Regions from separate parts of the Streptomyces sp. NPDC111516 genome, predicted to be linked through region 1. Evidence: riboswitches for the same ligand, from Rfam matches in the RefSeq annotation. Region 1 holds a riboswitch; the other holds the start of a gene.

Region 1 (7,115 bases):
ATGAGCTCATCGGCGGTCACACCGGGCTTGCTGAACAGCACCCGGACCCCGCGCGGCGGTGCGAGCAGTACCGGGGCGGCCAGTTCGGCGCCGTCGAAGACACAGGTCATCTCCGCGCCGGTCTGCGCCGCGAGCACCGCGAGACCACCCAGCAGCCGCAACCGCTGCTTCTCCAGCGGCAGCTGCGGATAGCCGGTCTTGGTGACGTTGTAGCCGTCCACGATCAGATGCGCCTGCGGCAGCGCGAGCAACTGGTCGAGCAGGGCCGGATCGGTCTCCGAAAGCGCCCTGGCCGCAATGTCCTTGGGCGACATCCTGCCGGGCTCGACCGCGTCGACACCGTCCGCGGGGCGGATCGAGGAGGGCGGCAGGGCCAGTTCGCGACGGAGCCCGCCGGCCGCGTCGAGCACCGTGTCCAGCAGCAGCCGCAGCCGCATGTCCTCGACCGAACGGCCCTCCCGGGCCGCTCTGCGACCTGCCTCGACGGCCGCCTCGGCCTCACCGAGCCGCGCCTTGAGCCGACGGGTCTCGCTCTCGGCCGCGGAGACCTGGGCGGCCGCCTCGGACCGCGCGGCGTCGGCCTCGGCCCGGCTGCGGCGCAGTGCGGCCTCGCCGCGCTTGACCTCGTTGACGGCACTGCGCAGTTTGCGCTGGAGGGAATCGGCCTCCTTGCGGGCCGCGTCCAGCTCGCCGCGGAGCCGTTCGGTCCCGCTCTTCGTCTGGGAGCGGGCGTGCGCGAGTTCCTCGCGCAGCCGTTCCAGTTCGCGGCGGCTCTCCTCGTCGGCGCGCTCGGCATCGGCCCGCTGGACCTCCTCGCCGGCGGCGGCGACCAGCTTCACCCAGCCGGCCCGGCGCAGCACATAGGCGGCGGCGGCCACATCGACGGGGTCGGCGGCGGCAGGCGGCGAACCGGCCTCCAGCGCCGCGGTCAGCTCCGGCTGCCGCTCCTTGAGCAGTTCACCGATCCGCTGACGGAACAGCGCGTCGCCCTCCAGGGCGGCCGCCATCGCGTTCCCGGCGAACTTGGCGCGCCGGGTCGGGGTGAAGCGGACGTACTGTCTCAGCTGGGCCGGGAGTTCGGTGACCGTCAGGCCGCCGAACGCGTCCGAGACCAGTGCGACGACCCGTCGCCGTACAGCTTCGGGCAGCGGGCGGTCGAGCGCCTCTGCGGCGTCGCCGGCCGCCTCGGCCGGCTCTGCGCCGCCAGCGGGCTGCTCCACCATCCGTCACCCCAAATTGTCTGTACGCGCGCCTCCGTCAGGAGTCGGCACCCGGCCTGGCCACCAGTTCGATCTGATCCACCGCGTTGCACCAACGGCAGCGCACCGACTCGATGGTCTCACTGACCACCTCGCGCTCCTCGACGGTGGACTCCCCGGCCAGGTCGAGATGGACGTACTCGACGACCTTGGAGGAGCGCGTCACGTCGAAGCGCGTGAGATTTCCGCAGAGCGTGCAACGCCAGCGGGTCCCGTCGGTCGGCTGGGGGACCGTCGTCATCGTGCGTCCTCTTTCGTCGAGCCTCGTGCTGCCTGCTTCAAGGATCTCGCGGTGCGCCGTCGAACTGCGGATGTCCTGCCGTAACCCTACGGCCTCGGTGCGTCCCCCAGACACGGCGAGGCGGTCTGCCCCGTTCCCTCCGCTTGCGTCATGCTCTGTTCATGATCGATCGGCGTGCCGCGGCCGGCAGACTGACCAGTGGGCTTCTACGGACGGTCACCTCGGGCGGACCATCGGTGACACATGCCCTGATCGCCCTGTGCTGTCTGATCTTCCTGATCAGTCCGCTCTCGGGCTTCAACTCGTCCTACGGCACCGCCGACGCCCTGCTCGCCGCCCAGGCCGGGTACTTCGAACGCTGGGGTGTGATCCCGAGCGAGCTGTGGGACGGTTCCGCACGCGCCCTGCTCACCCCGCTCACCGCGCTCTTCGTGCACGGCAGCTGGCTGCACCTGCTCGGCAACATGCTCTTCCTGTACGTGTTCGGGGCGATGACCGAGGAGCGCATGGGCCGTGTCGAGTTCACCTACTTCTACGTCGCCTGCGGCTATCTCGCCCTGGTCGCCTACGCCGCCGCGCACGCCACGTCCGACCAGACGCTCGTCGGGGCGTCGGGGGCGATCTCGGCGGTGCTCGGGGCGTTCCTCTATCTGTTCCCCAGGGCCCGGGTCACCAGCCTGTTCCCGTTCCTCTTCTTCCTGCCGCTGCGCTTCCCCGCCTGGATCGTGCTGATCTTCTGGTTCGCCCTGCAGTGGCTGGCGGTCCGGAGCGCGGGCAGCGGGGGGCCCGGCGTGGCTTATCTGGCCCATGTGGTCGGCTTCGCCCTCGGCTTTCTCTACGCCTGGGGGCGTTACCGGCGTACGGATAGAGTGAAGACTCCAGCCAGGGCCACCGAGGGAGAAAGCCAGCCGTGATCACCGCGATCGTGCTCATCAAAACCAGCGTGGACCGGATTCCCGAGATCGCCGAAGCCATCGCCGCACTGGACAGCGTCAGCGAAGTCTTCTCGGTCACCGGTACGTACGACCTGATCGCCATGGTCCGGGTGGCCAAGCACGACGATCTGGCGGACGTCATCCCCGGCCGGATCAGCAAGATCCCCGGCGTCGAGGCCACCGACACGCATGTGGCCTTCCGTACGTACTCGCAGCATGACCTGGAGGCCGCCTTCGCCATCGGCCTCGACGCGTAGGTACGCCCCCGACCAAGGCGTGACACTTCGGCGGGGGACGGGCTCGGACGCCCGTCCCCCGCCGAAGTGTTACGCGGCCGTCAGAGCTGCGCCGTACCCCGGTCCGGGACGCAGCGGCCGTCCTCCGTGCGGTACTTCCACCGGGCGCCCTCGCTCACCAGCTCCTTGACCGCGCGGACGAAGCGCTCGATGTGTTCGTCCGGCGTACCGGCCCCGAAGCTCACCCGGATCGCGTTCAGAGACCGCTCGCCCGGCTCCGCCTCCGGTGCGCCGCACTCGCCGGCCTCCTGCGGGTCGCTGCCCAGCAGGGTGCGGACCAGCGGGTGTGCGCAGAACAGTCCGTCGCGGACCCCGATGCCGTACTCGGCAGAGAGCGCGGCGGCGAAGTGCGAGCTGTTCCAGCCCTCCACCACGAAGGAGATGACGCCGACCCTCGGGGCGTCGTCGCCGAACAGCGAGAGCACCTTGACCTCGGGGACCTCGGCGAGACCGGTCCGGACCGCGGTGACGAGGTGCTGCTCCCGGGCGACCAGGTTGTCGAAGCCGGCCTCGGTGAGCGCCTTGCAGGCGGAGGCGATGGAGTACACGCCGACGACATTGGGGGAACCGGCCTCGTGGCGGGCGGCGGTGGTGTGCCACTCGACGTCCACACCGCCGTCGCCGCGCCGGGCGACCTTGCGCGAGGCGCCGCCGCCGGCCAGGTACGGCTCGGCGTCCCGCAGCCAGTCGGCCCGGCCCGCGAGCACACCCGAGCCGAACGGCGCGTACAGCTTGTGCCCGGAGAAGGCGACCCAGTCGACGTCCAGCTCGGCGATGTCGACGGGGTGGTGCGGGGCGAGCTGCGCGGCGTCCAGCACGATCCGGGCACCGTGCGCGTGCGCGGCGGCTGCCAGCTCCTTCACCGGCCACAGCTCACCGGTGACGTTGGAGGCACCGGTGACGCAGACCAGCGCCGGGCCGTAGGGTTCACGGTCGGCGAGCGCCCGCTCCAGCGTCTCGACGGCCTGGGCCGGGGTGCGCGGGGCGTTGAGGTAGGTCACCCGGGCGTCGCGCCACGGGAGCAGCGAGGCGTGGTGCTCGGTCTCGTACACGAAGACCTGGCAGTCGGCGGGGATGACGGCGGCCAGCAGGTTGAGGGAGTCGGTGGTCGACCGGGTGAAGATCACCTGGTCCTCCGCGCGGCACCCGAGGAACTCCGCGACCGTCGCGCGGCTGTTCTCGAAGAGGTCCGTGGAGAGCTGCGAGAGGTACCCGGCACCACGGTGGACGCTGCCGTAGTACGGGGCATACGCGGCGACGTCGTCCCAGACGCGCTGCAGGGCCGGGGCGCTGGCGGCGTAGTCGAGAGCGGCGTACGTGACCTCACCACCCGTGACGAGCGGAACCGTTACATCCTTGCCCAGAACCGGCAGGGGGGTACAAAGCGACTGGTCGGCGGCAGCGGTGAAGACAGACATGGCGAACTCCCGTAACAGGCAGGCGAATCGCGTGCGCCGGCGGATACGCGGCAGCGCAGCGAAAAGAGAAAAAGAGGGGTGCGGAGGAGGGCCGAGAGCCCTATCGCATTCGCTTGCTCACAAGAGACTCCCTAGGGACCAGGACCCCGGGGGTTGGCATTCACAGATGCCGAGGGGCCCGCGCTTGCCGCAGACCTCGCTGCCTACGGCCTGGTCTTCACCCGGGGCACCCCGCCACGGACGGAGGGTTGCCGGACAGCGGGCCGGGGCCGTAGTCGCTGTCACTCATGACCTGCGCAGCATCTTGCCATACGCGCGTCGACGCGCAAGGCGCGGTCCAGGATCCGGACCGCGCCCCACGTCACCTTCCCTCAGGTCGCCCGACAAGCTCTCAGGGCCTGTCGGGTGACCTTCGATCGGGGAGCGGACGCCGCGTGGTGCGTGCGATTCCAAGGCGCCGGAAGCGTGCGTGCCACGTCGTGGCCGCCCGATCAGAGGTCACCCGACAGGCTCTCAGGCGTTGCTGACCGCCACCCAGCGCTCCAGCGCCTGCCGGGCCGCCCCCGAGTCGATGGACTCGGCGGCCTTCTCGATCCCGGCGGCGATCTGCTCGTTCAGCGTGCCGTCCGTCGGGTCCAGGGCCACCAGCGCCGCCGCGGAGTTGAGCAGCACGGCCTCCCGTACGGGCCCGTGCTCGCCGGCCAGTACCCGGCGGGCCACATCCGCGTTGTACGAGGGGTCGCCACCGCGGAGCGCCTGTGGCGGCACCAGCTCCAGACCGACGTCGCGCGGGTCGAACGCCTCCTCGCGCACCGATCCGTCCCGGACCACCCAGACCCGCGAGGTCGCGGTCGTCGTCAGCTCGTCCAGGCCGTCGTCACCGCGGACGACCAGCGCGGAATTGCCTCGCTCGGCGAGGACACCGGCGACGATGGGCGCCATCCGCAGGTCGGCGACGCCGATGGCCTGCGAGCGCACCTTCGCCGGGTTGGTGAGCGGCCCCAGGATGTTGAACGTCGTCGGGGCGCCGAGCTCCTTGCGGGCCCTGGCCACGTAGCGCAGAGCCGGGTGGAACTTCACCGCGAAGCAGAGGGTGATGCCCGCTTCCTCGGCGACCTCGACGACCCGCTCCGCGCTGAGCTCCAGGTTGACGCCGAGCTTCTCCAGCACGTCGGAGGAACCGCTCGCCGACGAGGATGCGCGATTGCCGTGCTTGACGACCTTGGCACCGGTACCCGCGATGACGATCGCCGACATCGTGGAGATGTTGACCGTCTTGGCGAGGTCGCCGCCGGTGCCGACGATGTCGACCGTACGACCGGGTACGTGGATGGTGTTGGCGTGCTCGTACATCGCCCGCACCAGGCCGGACACCTCGTCGACCGTCTCGCCCTTGGCACGCAGCGCCACCGCGAAACCGGCGATCTGCACGTCGCTCGCCTCACCGCTCATGATGCGGTCCATCGCCCACGCGGTGTCGTCCGCGGTCAGGTTCTCGCCGCGCAGCAGCGGGTTCAGCAGGCCGGGCCAGGAACGGTCCGCCACGCTGTCGCCGCCGACCGGGGTCACAACGTTCATGGTCCGCTCCTGGGGTCCACAGCCGATAAAAGGGGTCACCCCCACCCTATCGAGGGCCGGGGACAGCGAAGAGCCCCGTCCATCGGATGGACGGGGCTCCTGCTGTGGCGATCAGTTCAGGCGATCAGTGGTGACCGTGGCCGCTGGTGATCTCCTTGTACTCCTCGACGGTGGGCTTGGCGATCTGGTTGTTCTCGCCGTAGTAGCCCTTGCTGAGCCTGGCCCGCAGCTTCTGCAGGGCGGACACCTTGCGCTCGACACCGTTCTTGTCGACCGTCGGGCCGATCTCGGCCGGCTCGTACTGCTCGTGCGCGGTGAGTGTGTGCAGCTGCTCGGGGCCGAGCGGCTCGTGGATCTCGACGAACTCACCGTGCGGCAGGCGCTTGATCAAGCCGGACTCGCGCCCGTGCAGCACCTTCTCCTTGTCGCGGCGCTGGAGGCCGAGGCAGATCCGCCGGGTGGCGATGAACGCGAGGACCGGTCCCACGAAGATGAAGATCCGGACGAACCAGGAGATGGCGTTCAGCGACAGGTGGAAGTGCGTGGCCCACAGGTCGTTGCCACCGCCGACGAAGACGATGAAGTACTCGGTGATCCAGGCGACGCCGAAGGCCGTCCGGGTCGGGGCGTTGCGCGGGCGGTCCAGGATGTGGTGCTCGCGCTTGTCCCCGGTGACCCAGGACTCGATGAACGGGTAGACCGCGATGATCGCGAGAACCAGTCCGAAGGCCATCAGCGGGATGAACACACCCAGGACGAGCGTGTGACCCCAGAGGTTGATCTCCCAGCCAGGCATCACTCGGATCAGACCCTCGGCGAAGCCCATGTACCAGTCGGGCTGGGCGCCGGTGGACACCTGGTCCGGGCGGTACGGGCCGATGGCCCAGATCGGGTTGATCGAGGCGATCGCCGCAATGATGGCGACGATGCCGAAGACCAGGAAGAAGAAGCCACCGGCCTTCGCCATGTACACCGGCAGCAGCGGCATGCCGACCACGTTCTTGTTGGTGCGGCCGGGACCCGCGAACTGCGTGTGCTTGTGGTAGAAGACCAGGATCAGGTGCGCCACCAGCAGGCCGAGCATGATGCCCGGCAGCAGCAGGATGTGGATCGAGTAGAACCGGGCGACGAAGTCGTGGCCGGGGAACTCTCCGCCGAACAGGAACATCGAGATGTACGTGCCGACGATCGGCATCGACAGGATCGCGCCCTGGGTGAAGCGGACACCCGTACCGGACAGCAGGTCGTCCGGGAGCGAGTAGCCGGTGAAGCCGGTGAACATACCCAGCACGAACAGCAGGAAGCCGAACAGCCAGTTGATCTCACGCGGCTTGCGGAAGGCACCCGTGAAGAACACGCGCATCATGTGCACGAACATGCCGGCCAGG
Region 2 (7,115 bases), on a different contig from region 1:
CGTGACGCCGACCGTCACGCCGCCCGCCGTCTCCGCGAAGATGCCCTCGGTGCGGGCGAGGAGCTTGATCGCGTCGACGACCTGCTCGTCGTCGACGTCCTCGACCGCGCCGCCGGTGCGGCGGGCGATGTCCAGGACGTACGGGCCGTCGGCCGGGTTGCCGATCGCCAGGGACTTGGCGATGGTGTTCGGCTTCTGGGGCCGTACGACGTCGTGACCGGCCTTGAAGGCGGTGGAGACCGGGGAGCAGCCCTCTGCCTGGGCGCCGAAGATCTTGTACGGCTTGTCCTCGACCAGGCCCAGCTTGATCAGCTCCTGGAGACCCTTGTCGATCTTCGTGAGCTGCGAGCCGGACGCGACCGGGATGACGATCTGGTCGGGCAGCCGCCAGCCGAGCTGCTCGCAGATCTCGTACGCCAGGGTCTTGGAGCCCTCGCCGTAGTAGGGGCGCAGGTTGACGTTGACGAAGCCCCAGCCCTCGCCGAGCGGGTCGCCGATGAGCTCCGAGCAGAAGCGGTTGACGTCGTCGTAGTTGCCCTCGATGCCGACCAGTTCACCGCCGTACACCGCGGCCATGACGACCTTGCCCTGCTCCAGGTCGTGCGGGATGAACACGCAGGAGCGGAAACCGGCGCGGGCGGCGGCGGCGCCCACCGCGCCGGCGAGGTTGCCGGTGGAGGAGCAGGAGAGGGTGGTGAAACCGAAGGCGCGGGCGGCCTCGACGGCGATGGCGACGACGCGGTCCTTGAAGGAGTGCGTCGGGTTGCCGGAGTCGTCCTTGACGTACAGACCGCCGGTGACACCGAGCTCACGGGCGAGGTTGTCGGCCTTGACCAGCTTGGTGAAGCCGGGGTTGATGTTGGGCTTGTCCGCGACATCGGCGGGGACCGGCAGCAGCGGCGCGTAACGCCAGATGTTGTCGGGTCCGGCCTCGATGCGCTTCTTCAGCTCGTCGGGGGAGCCGCTCGGCAGGTCGTACGCCACTTCGAGCGGCCCGAAACAGGACGCACAGGCGAAAATGGGACCGAGTTCGAAACGCTCGCCGCACTCGCGGCAGGAAAGCGCCGCGGCGGGGCCCAGATCGACAACCTCGGCGGAAGAGTCGGTGCTTACTGCAACAGTCTGCGCAGCCATGGAGGCGAGGCCCTTTCTCCTCATCTTCCTCGCGGCGCATTTCGCCACGAGACGGAATTGGCACCTTCCCCACCTGACCTCGCGGTCGGCAGGAGGGTTGCCGGGACTTCAACGGGCCGTTCCCTCAGTCCCTCTGGATGAGCGCTATGGCGCTGGATCTCCGATCCAGGCGTTTATTGGCGGACCGACCCCGACATGCGACGGCCGTCCGCGTTGTTCAAGACTGTAACCGAAGCTCCGGACGGTTGAGATAGTCGTCCGAACCGCGAGATGGATCACATGCAGGGAGTATCGACCGTGCTGGAAGAGGTCGAAAGCTGGCTGGCCAGGCGTTCCTGGTCGGCCGCCGACCGCCCGCTGGACCGGCTCCTCGCCGCCAAGGCCCGGGACCCGCGTCGCGGGAGCGTGAGTGTCGTGCTGCCCGCGCTGGACGAAGAGGCGACGGTCGGTGCGATCGTCGCGACGATCCGGCGCGAGCTGATGGAGAAGGTCCAGCTGGTCGACGAACTCGTGGTGATCGATTCCGGTTCCACGGACGCCACCGCGAAGGTGGCCCGGGAGGCCGGCGCACGAGTGGTGCACCGGGACGACATACTCCCCCGGATACCCGCCGTGCCCGGCAAGGGCGAGGTGCTCTGGCGGTCGCTCCTGGTGACCGGCGGGGACATCGTCTGCTTCGTGGACGCCGACCTGAAGGAATTCTCGGCCGACTTCGTCTCCGGCATCGTCGGCCCGCTGCTGACCGATCCGGACGTCCGGTTCGTCAAGGCGATGTACGACCGCCCGCTCGGTGACACAGCAGGTCAGGGCGGTCGCGTCACCGAGCTGGTGGCCCGTCCGCTGCTCAATCTGCACTGGCCGCAGCTGGCCGGCTTCGTCCAGCCGCTGGGCGGCGAGTACGCCGTACGCCGCTCCCTCCTCGAACAGCTGCCCTTCCCCGTGGGGTACGGAGTGGAGCTGGGCCTCCTGGTCGACGCGCTGCACACCGTGGGTCTGGACGCGCTGGCCCAGGTCGACGTGGGGGTGCGCAGGCACCGCCACCAGGACGGGCAGGCGCTCGGCCGGATGGCGGCGGCGATCTACCGGACCGCGCAACTCCGGCTGTCCCGCGGGCACCTGGTACGGCCTTCGCTCACCCAGTTCGAGCGCGGCGAGGACGGTTTCGTACCGCGCACCCATGCGGTGGACACCGAGGAGCGGCCTCCGATGCGTGAGATCGAGGAGTACGTTTCGCGCCGCGCGGCCTGACGTGGCCCGACTTCGCACGTTTGCACGTTTGGGCGGTCCGTGATCTGGCTAGATTCCGCAATATGGTCTCCGAGCACGAAGCCCAGTCCGCCGCCCAGGTCCTCGTCGCGTCCAATCGCGGCCCGGTGTCGTACACGCTGGGCACGGACGGATCACTCGACGCGAAGCGGGGCGGCGGCGGGCTCGTCTCCGGGCTGAGCGCCGTCAAGGAAAAGCTGTGGGTGTGCGCCGCGCTCGGTGACGGGGACCGGGAGGCGGTCCGGCGCGGGGTCGGTGAGCCCGGCGTACGGATGCTCGACATCGACGCGGCCGTCCACGCGGACGCGTACAACGGCATCGCGAATTCGGTGCTCTGGTTCGTCCACCACATGCTGTACCAGACCCCGCTGGAGCCGGTCTTCGACGCCGAGTTCCGGCGGCTGTGGGCGTCGTTCGAGACGTACAACCGGGCCTTCGCCGAGGCGCTCGCCGAGGAGGCGGGCCCCGGGGCGGCGGTGCTGGTTCAGGACTACCACCTGGCGCTGGTGCCCGGCATGCTCCGCGGCCTCCGCCCCGACCTGCGGATCGGCCACTTCTCGCACACCCCGTGGGCGCCCGTCGACTACTTCCGCCTGCTCCCCGACGACATCGCCGAGCAGCTGCTGCACGGCATCCTGGGCGCCGACCGGGCGGCCTTCCTGACCCGGCGCTGGGCGGATGCCTTCATCGGCTGCTGCACGGAGCTCCTGGGCGGCACCGGGCGGACCAGGATCGGGGTGCACGGGCTCGGGGCGGACGCCGACTTCCTGCGCCGCCGCGCGCACGAGGCGGACGTGGACGAGCGGATGGCGGCGCTGCGGGAGCAGATCGGCCCCGGGCGCAGGACGATCGTACGAGTGGACCGGACGGAACTGTCCAAGAACATCGTGCGCGGGCTGCTCGCCTACCGCACGCTCCTCGAGGAGCGGCCCGAATGGCGCGAGCGCGTCGTCCACGTCGCCTTCGCGTACCCCTCGCGGCAGGACCTGGCGGTGTACCGCGACTACACGGCCGAGGTGCGGCAGGTCGCCGACGACATCAACGCCGCGTACGGCACGGCGGGCTGGACGCCGGTCGTGCTCCACGTCAAGGACGACTTCGCCCGCTCGCTCGCCGCGTACCGGCTGGCCGACGTGGCGCTCGTCAACCCGATCCGCGACGGCATGAACCTGGTCGCCAAGGAGGTCCCTGTGGTCTCCGACCACGGCTGCGCGCTGGTGCTGTCGCGGGAGGCGGGGGCGTACGAGGAGCTGGGCAGCGACGCGGTCGTGGTGAACCCGTACGACGTGTCCGCGACGGCCGCGGCGCTGCACGAGGCGCTCACCATGGCGGACGACGAACGGGCGGCGCGCACGGAACGGCTGGCCGCGGCGGCGGTGGCGCTCCCGCCGCAGCAGTGGTTCCTCGATCAGCTGGACGCGCTGCGGCGGGAGTGAGCCGGTCAGATCCGTTCGGCCAGGGCCGCCAGGAAGCCGACAACGGCTCCGGGGCCGTTCAGCAGCAGATCCGCGCGTTCGGCCAGCTCGGGCACTTCCGCGCTGCCGCTGCAGACCAGGAGGCCGGGGATGCCGTCGGGGCCCTCGGCGCGGAGCTTCTCCACCGCGGCGTACGCGGCGAGGTCGCCCAGGTCGTCGCCCGCGTACAGGACGGACTCGGCGTCGGTCTCCCGCACGTACTGTGCGAGCGCCACGCCCTTGTCCATGCCCGGCGGGCGCAACTCCAGGACCAGGCGGCCCGGTTCGACGATCAGCCCGTGCCGGGCGGCGAGCTCGCCGAGGGGTTCGCGCAGGGCGTCGAACGCGGCCTGCGGGTCGGCGGCGCGGCGGGTGTGGACGGCGAGCGCCTGGCCCTTCTCCTCGATCCAGGCGCCGTGCCATGCGTCGAACCGGTCGAGCACGCCCGGGAGTTCGGCGCGGACCGCGGCGACGCCGGGGTGCGGGGCGGGGGTGCGGACGGTGCCGGACACGGCGTCCCAGCGTTCGGTGCCGTAGTGGCCGAGGACGACGAGGTGGTCCAGTCCCCGCACTCCGGCGAAGCCGCCGTGCCGGACCGCGACGCCCGCCGGGCGGCCGGTGATCACGGCGATGGACGCCACTTTCGGGGCGAGCGCGACGAGCGCGTCGACGGCTCCGGGGTGGGCGCGGGCCTGCTCCGGGTCCGGGACGATGTCGGCGAGGGTCCCGTCGAAGTCGACCGCGATGACGGCGCGGTCGGGGCGCGCGAGGATCGCGGCGAGGGCTTCTCGGCCGGGTGGGGTGGTGGGGGCGGGGAACTCGGACGGGGTTTCGCTCGGCGTGGGTGCGTGCGGGTTGCTGCCCATGGGGCGAGCCTATAGCGGGGCGCGGCGCCGGGGTGCCCTGTGGGCGTTCCCGGGGCGGAGTCCCGGTCAGCGCCGCCCCCGCCTCGCCTCCCGTACCCGGCGCAGGCGGTTCACCGTCACCGGGTCGGCCTCCAGGGCGCGGCGGTCGTCGAGGAGGGCGTTCAGCAACTGGTAGTAGCGCGTGGGCGAGATGCCGAGCTGTTCGCGGATCGCGCGGTCCTTCGCCCCGGGCCCGGCCCACGACTGCCGCTCGACGGAGAGCACAGCACGATCCCGGTCCGAGAGGCCGCCGGGGCCGTCCGTGGCGTCGGGGCCATTCGGGGGGGTGGTCATATCAGCCAACATATCGCCCGGCCGGGCGGGCGCCACCGGTTCGCCCTTGTGGGGCTTCCGAATGAGCCGCGATCCCCTCCCGGACGATCCCCGGAGGTCTACACCATCGGTGTGTCGCTTTCGCGGCGCGCCGATTTTGTATGGATGCGCAACAAACCCCAATAGTGGACTAGACCTTTTTGATTCCTCGGGCGAAACTGTTTCCCGTGAAACACGTCATCGCCCTCGATGTGGGCGGCACCGGAATGAAGGCCGCACTGGTCGGGGCCGACGGCACCCTGCTGCACGAGGCGCGGCGGGCGACCGGCAGAGAGCGCGGTCCCGACGCCGTCGTGGAGTCGATCCTCGCTTTCGCCGCGGCCCTGCGGGCGTACGGCGAGGAGCACTTCGGCGAGAGCGCCGTCGCGGCCGGTGTCGCCGTGCCCGGCATCGTCGACGCCGAGAACGGGATCGCGGTCTACGCCTCGAACCTGGGCTGGCGCGACGTACCCATGCGGGAACTGCTCGGCAAGCGGCTCGGCGGCGTCCCCGTCGCGCTCGGCCACGATGTGCGCACCGGCGGCCTCGCCGAGGGCCGGATCGGCGCCGGCAAGGACGCCGACCGCTTCCTCTTCGTACCGCTGGGCACCGGAATCGCCGGTGCCATCGGCATCGCGGGCACCATCGAGTCCGGCGCGCACGGGTACGCGGGCGAGATCGGCCACATCGTGGTCCGGCCGGACGGCCCGGACTGCGGCTGCGGCCAGCGCGGCTGCCTGGAGACCCTGGCATCCGCCGCCGCCGTGACCCGGGCCTGGGCCGCCGCGTCCGGCGATCCGACGGCGGACTCCGCGGACTGCGCGAAGGCCGTCGAGTCGGGCGACCCGACTGCCGTGGAGGTCTGGCGGAACGCCGTCGACGCGCTCGCCGCCGGGCTGGTCACGGCGCTGACCCTGCTCGATCCCCGCATGCTCATCATCGGTGGCGGACTCGCCGAGGCCGGGGAAACCTTGTTCACACCACTCCGTGCGGCCGTCGAGGAACGTGTCACGTTCCAGAAGCTGCCCCACATCGTCCCGGCGGCCCTCGGGGACACCGCCGGATGCCTGGGCGCAGGGCTGCTCGCCTGGGATCTTCTCTCCACGGAGGTATCCGCCTGATGGCCGGACGCGCAGACAGCACCGTTCTCACAGGTGCCCGGGTGGTGCTTCCCACCGGGACCGTCGAGGACGGCCGGGTGACCGTCGAAGGCACCCGGATCGCCGGCTCGACGCCGGAGGGCGCTCAGGCCATCGACCTGAGCGGCCACTGGGTGGTCCCCGGCTTCGTCGACATGCACAACCACGGCGGCGGCGGCGCGTCCTTCACCTCCGGCACCGTGGACGAGGTCCTCACCGGCATCCGCACCCACCGCGAGCACGGCACGACCACGCTGGTCGCCTCCACCGTCACCGGCGAGATGGACTTCCTCGCCCAGCGGGCCGGCATCCTCTCCGAGCTGGTCGAGCAGGGCGACCTGGCCGGCATCCACTTCGAGGGGCCGTTCATCTCGCCGTGCCGCAAGGGCGCGCACAGCGAGGATCTGCTGCGCCACCCGGACCCGGCCGAGGTCCGCAAGCTGATGGACGCGGCGCGCGGCACCGCGAAGATGTTCACGCTCGCCACCGAACTCCCGGGCGGCATCGAGTCGGTGCGGCTGCTCGCCGAGCACGGCGTCATCGCCGCGATCGGGCACACCGACGCCACGTACGAGCAGACCGTCGAGGCGATCGACGCGGGCGCCACCGTCGCCACGCACCTCTACAACGCGATGCCGCCGCTCGCCCACCGCGCACCCGGCCCGATCGCGGCGCTGCTGGAGGACGAGCGGATCACCGTCGAGCTGATCAACGACGGTACGCATCTGCACCCCGCCGCCCTGGAGCTGGCCTACCACCACGCGGGCGCCCACCGCGTCGCGCTGATCACCGACGCCATGGACGCGGCGGGCTTCGGCGACGGCCGCTACCAGCTCGGCCCGCTCGCCGTCGAGGTCAAGGACGGCGTAGCGCGGCTGGTGGAGGGCAACTCGATCGCGGGCTCC

The links. Region 1 has a riboswitch for S-adenosylmethionine ahead of ACZ7L9_RS01825 (aminotransferase class V-fold PLP-dependent enzyme). Riboswitches for the same ligand answer to the same signal wherever they lie in the genome.
Region 2: another riboswitch for S-adenosylmethionine. It lies ahead of thrC (threonine synthase); the one in region 1 lies ahead of ACZ7L9_RS01825 (aminotransferase class V-fold PLP-dependent enzyme).

What each region holds. Positions count from the first base shown of each region.
Region 1 covers NZ_JBVKBV010000001.1:386,878-393,992, forward strand. Annotated here, with positions in the region: gene ACZ7L9_RS01805 (NYN domain-containing protein) at 1-1,220, opposite strand, end outside; gene ACZ7L9_RS01810 (hypothetical protein) at 1,258-1,500, opposite strand; gene ACZ7L9_RS01815 (rhomboid family intramembrane serine protease) at 1,662-2,414, shown strand; gene ACZ7L9_RS01820 (Lrp/AsnC family transcriptional regulator) at 2,411-2,692, shown strand; gene ACZ7L9_RS01825 (aminotransferase class V-fold PLP-dependent enzyme) at 2,773-4,149, opposite strand; SAM riboswitch class IV at 4,325-4,442, opposite strand; gene trpD (anthranilate phosphoribosyltransferase) at 4,663-5,727, opposite strand; gene qcrB (cytochrome bc1 complex cytochrome b subunit) at 5,852-7,115, opposite strand, start outside.
Region 2 covers NZ_JBVKBV010000006.1:189,022-196,136, forward strand. Annotated here, with positions in the region: gene thrC (threonine synthase) at 1-1,134, opposite strand, end outside; SAM riboswitch class I at 1,152-1,278, opposite strand; gene ACZ7L9_RS14870 (glucosyl-3-phosphoglycerate synthase) at 1,432-2,382, shown strand; gene ACZ7L9_RS14875 (alpha,alpha-trehalose-phosphate synthase (UDP-forming)) at 2,445-3,836, shown strand; gene otsB (trehalose-phosphatase) at 3,842-4,720, opposite strand; gene ACZ7L9_RS14885 (DUF3263 domain-containing protein) at 4,787-5,053, opposite strand; gene ACZ7L9_RS14890 (ROK family protein) at 5,260-6,192, shown strand; gene nagA (N-acetylglucosamine-6-phosphate deacetylase) at 6,192-7,115, shown strand, end outside.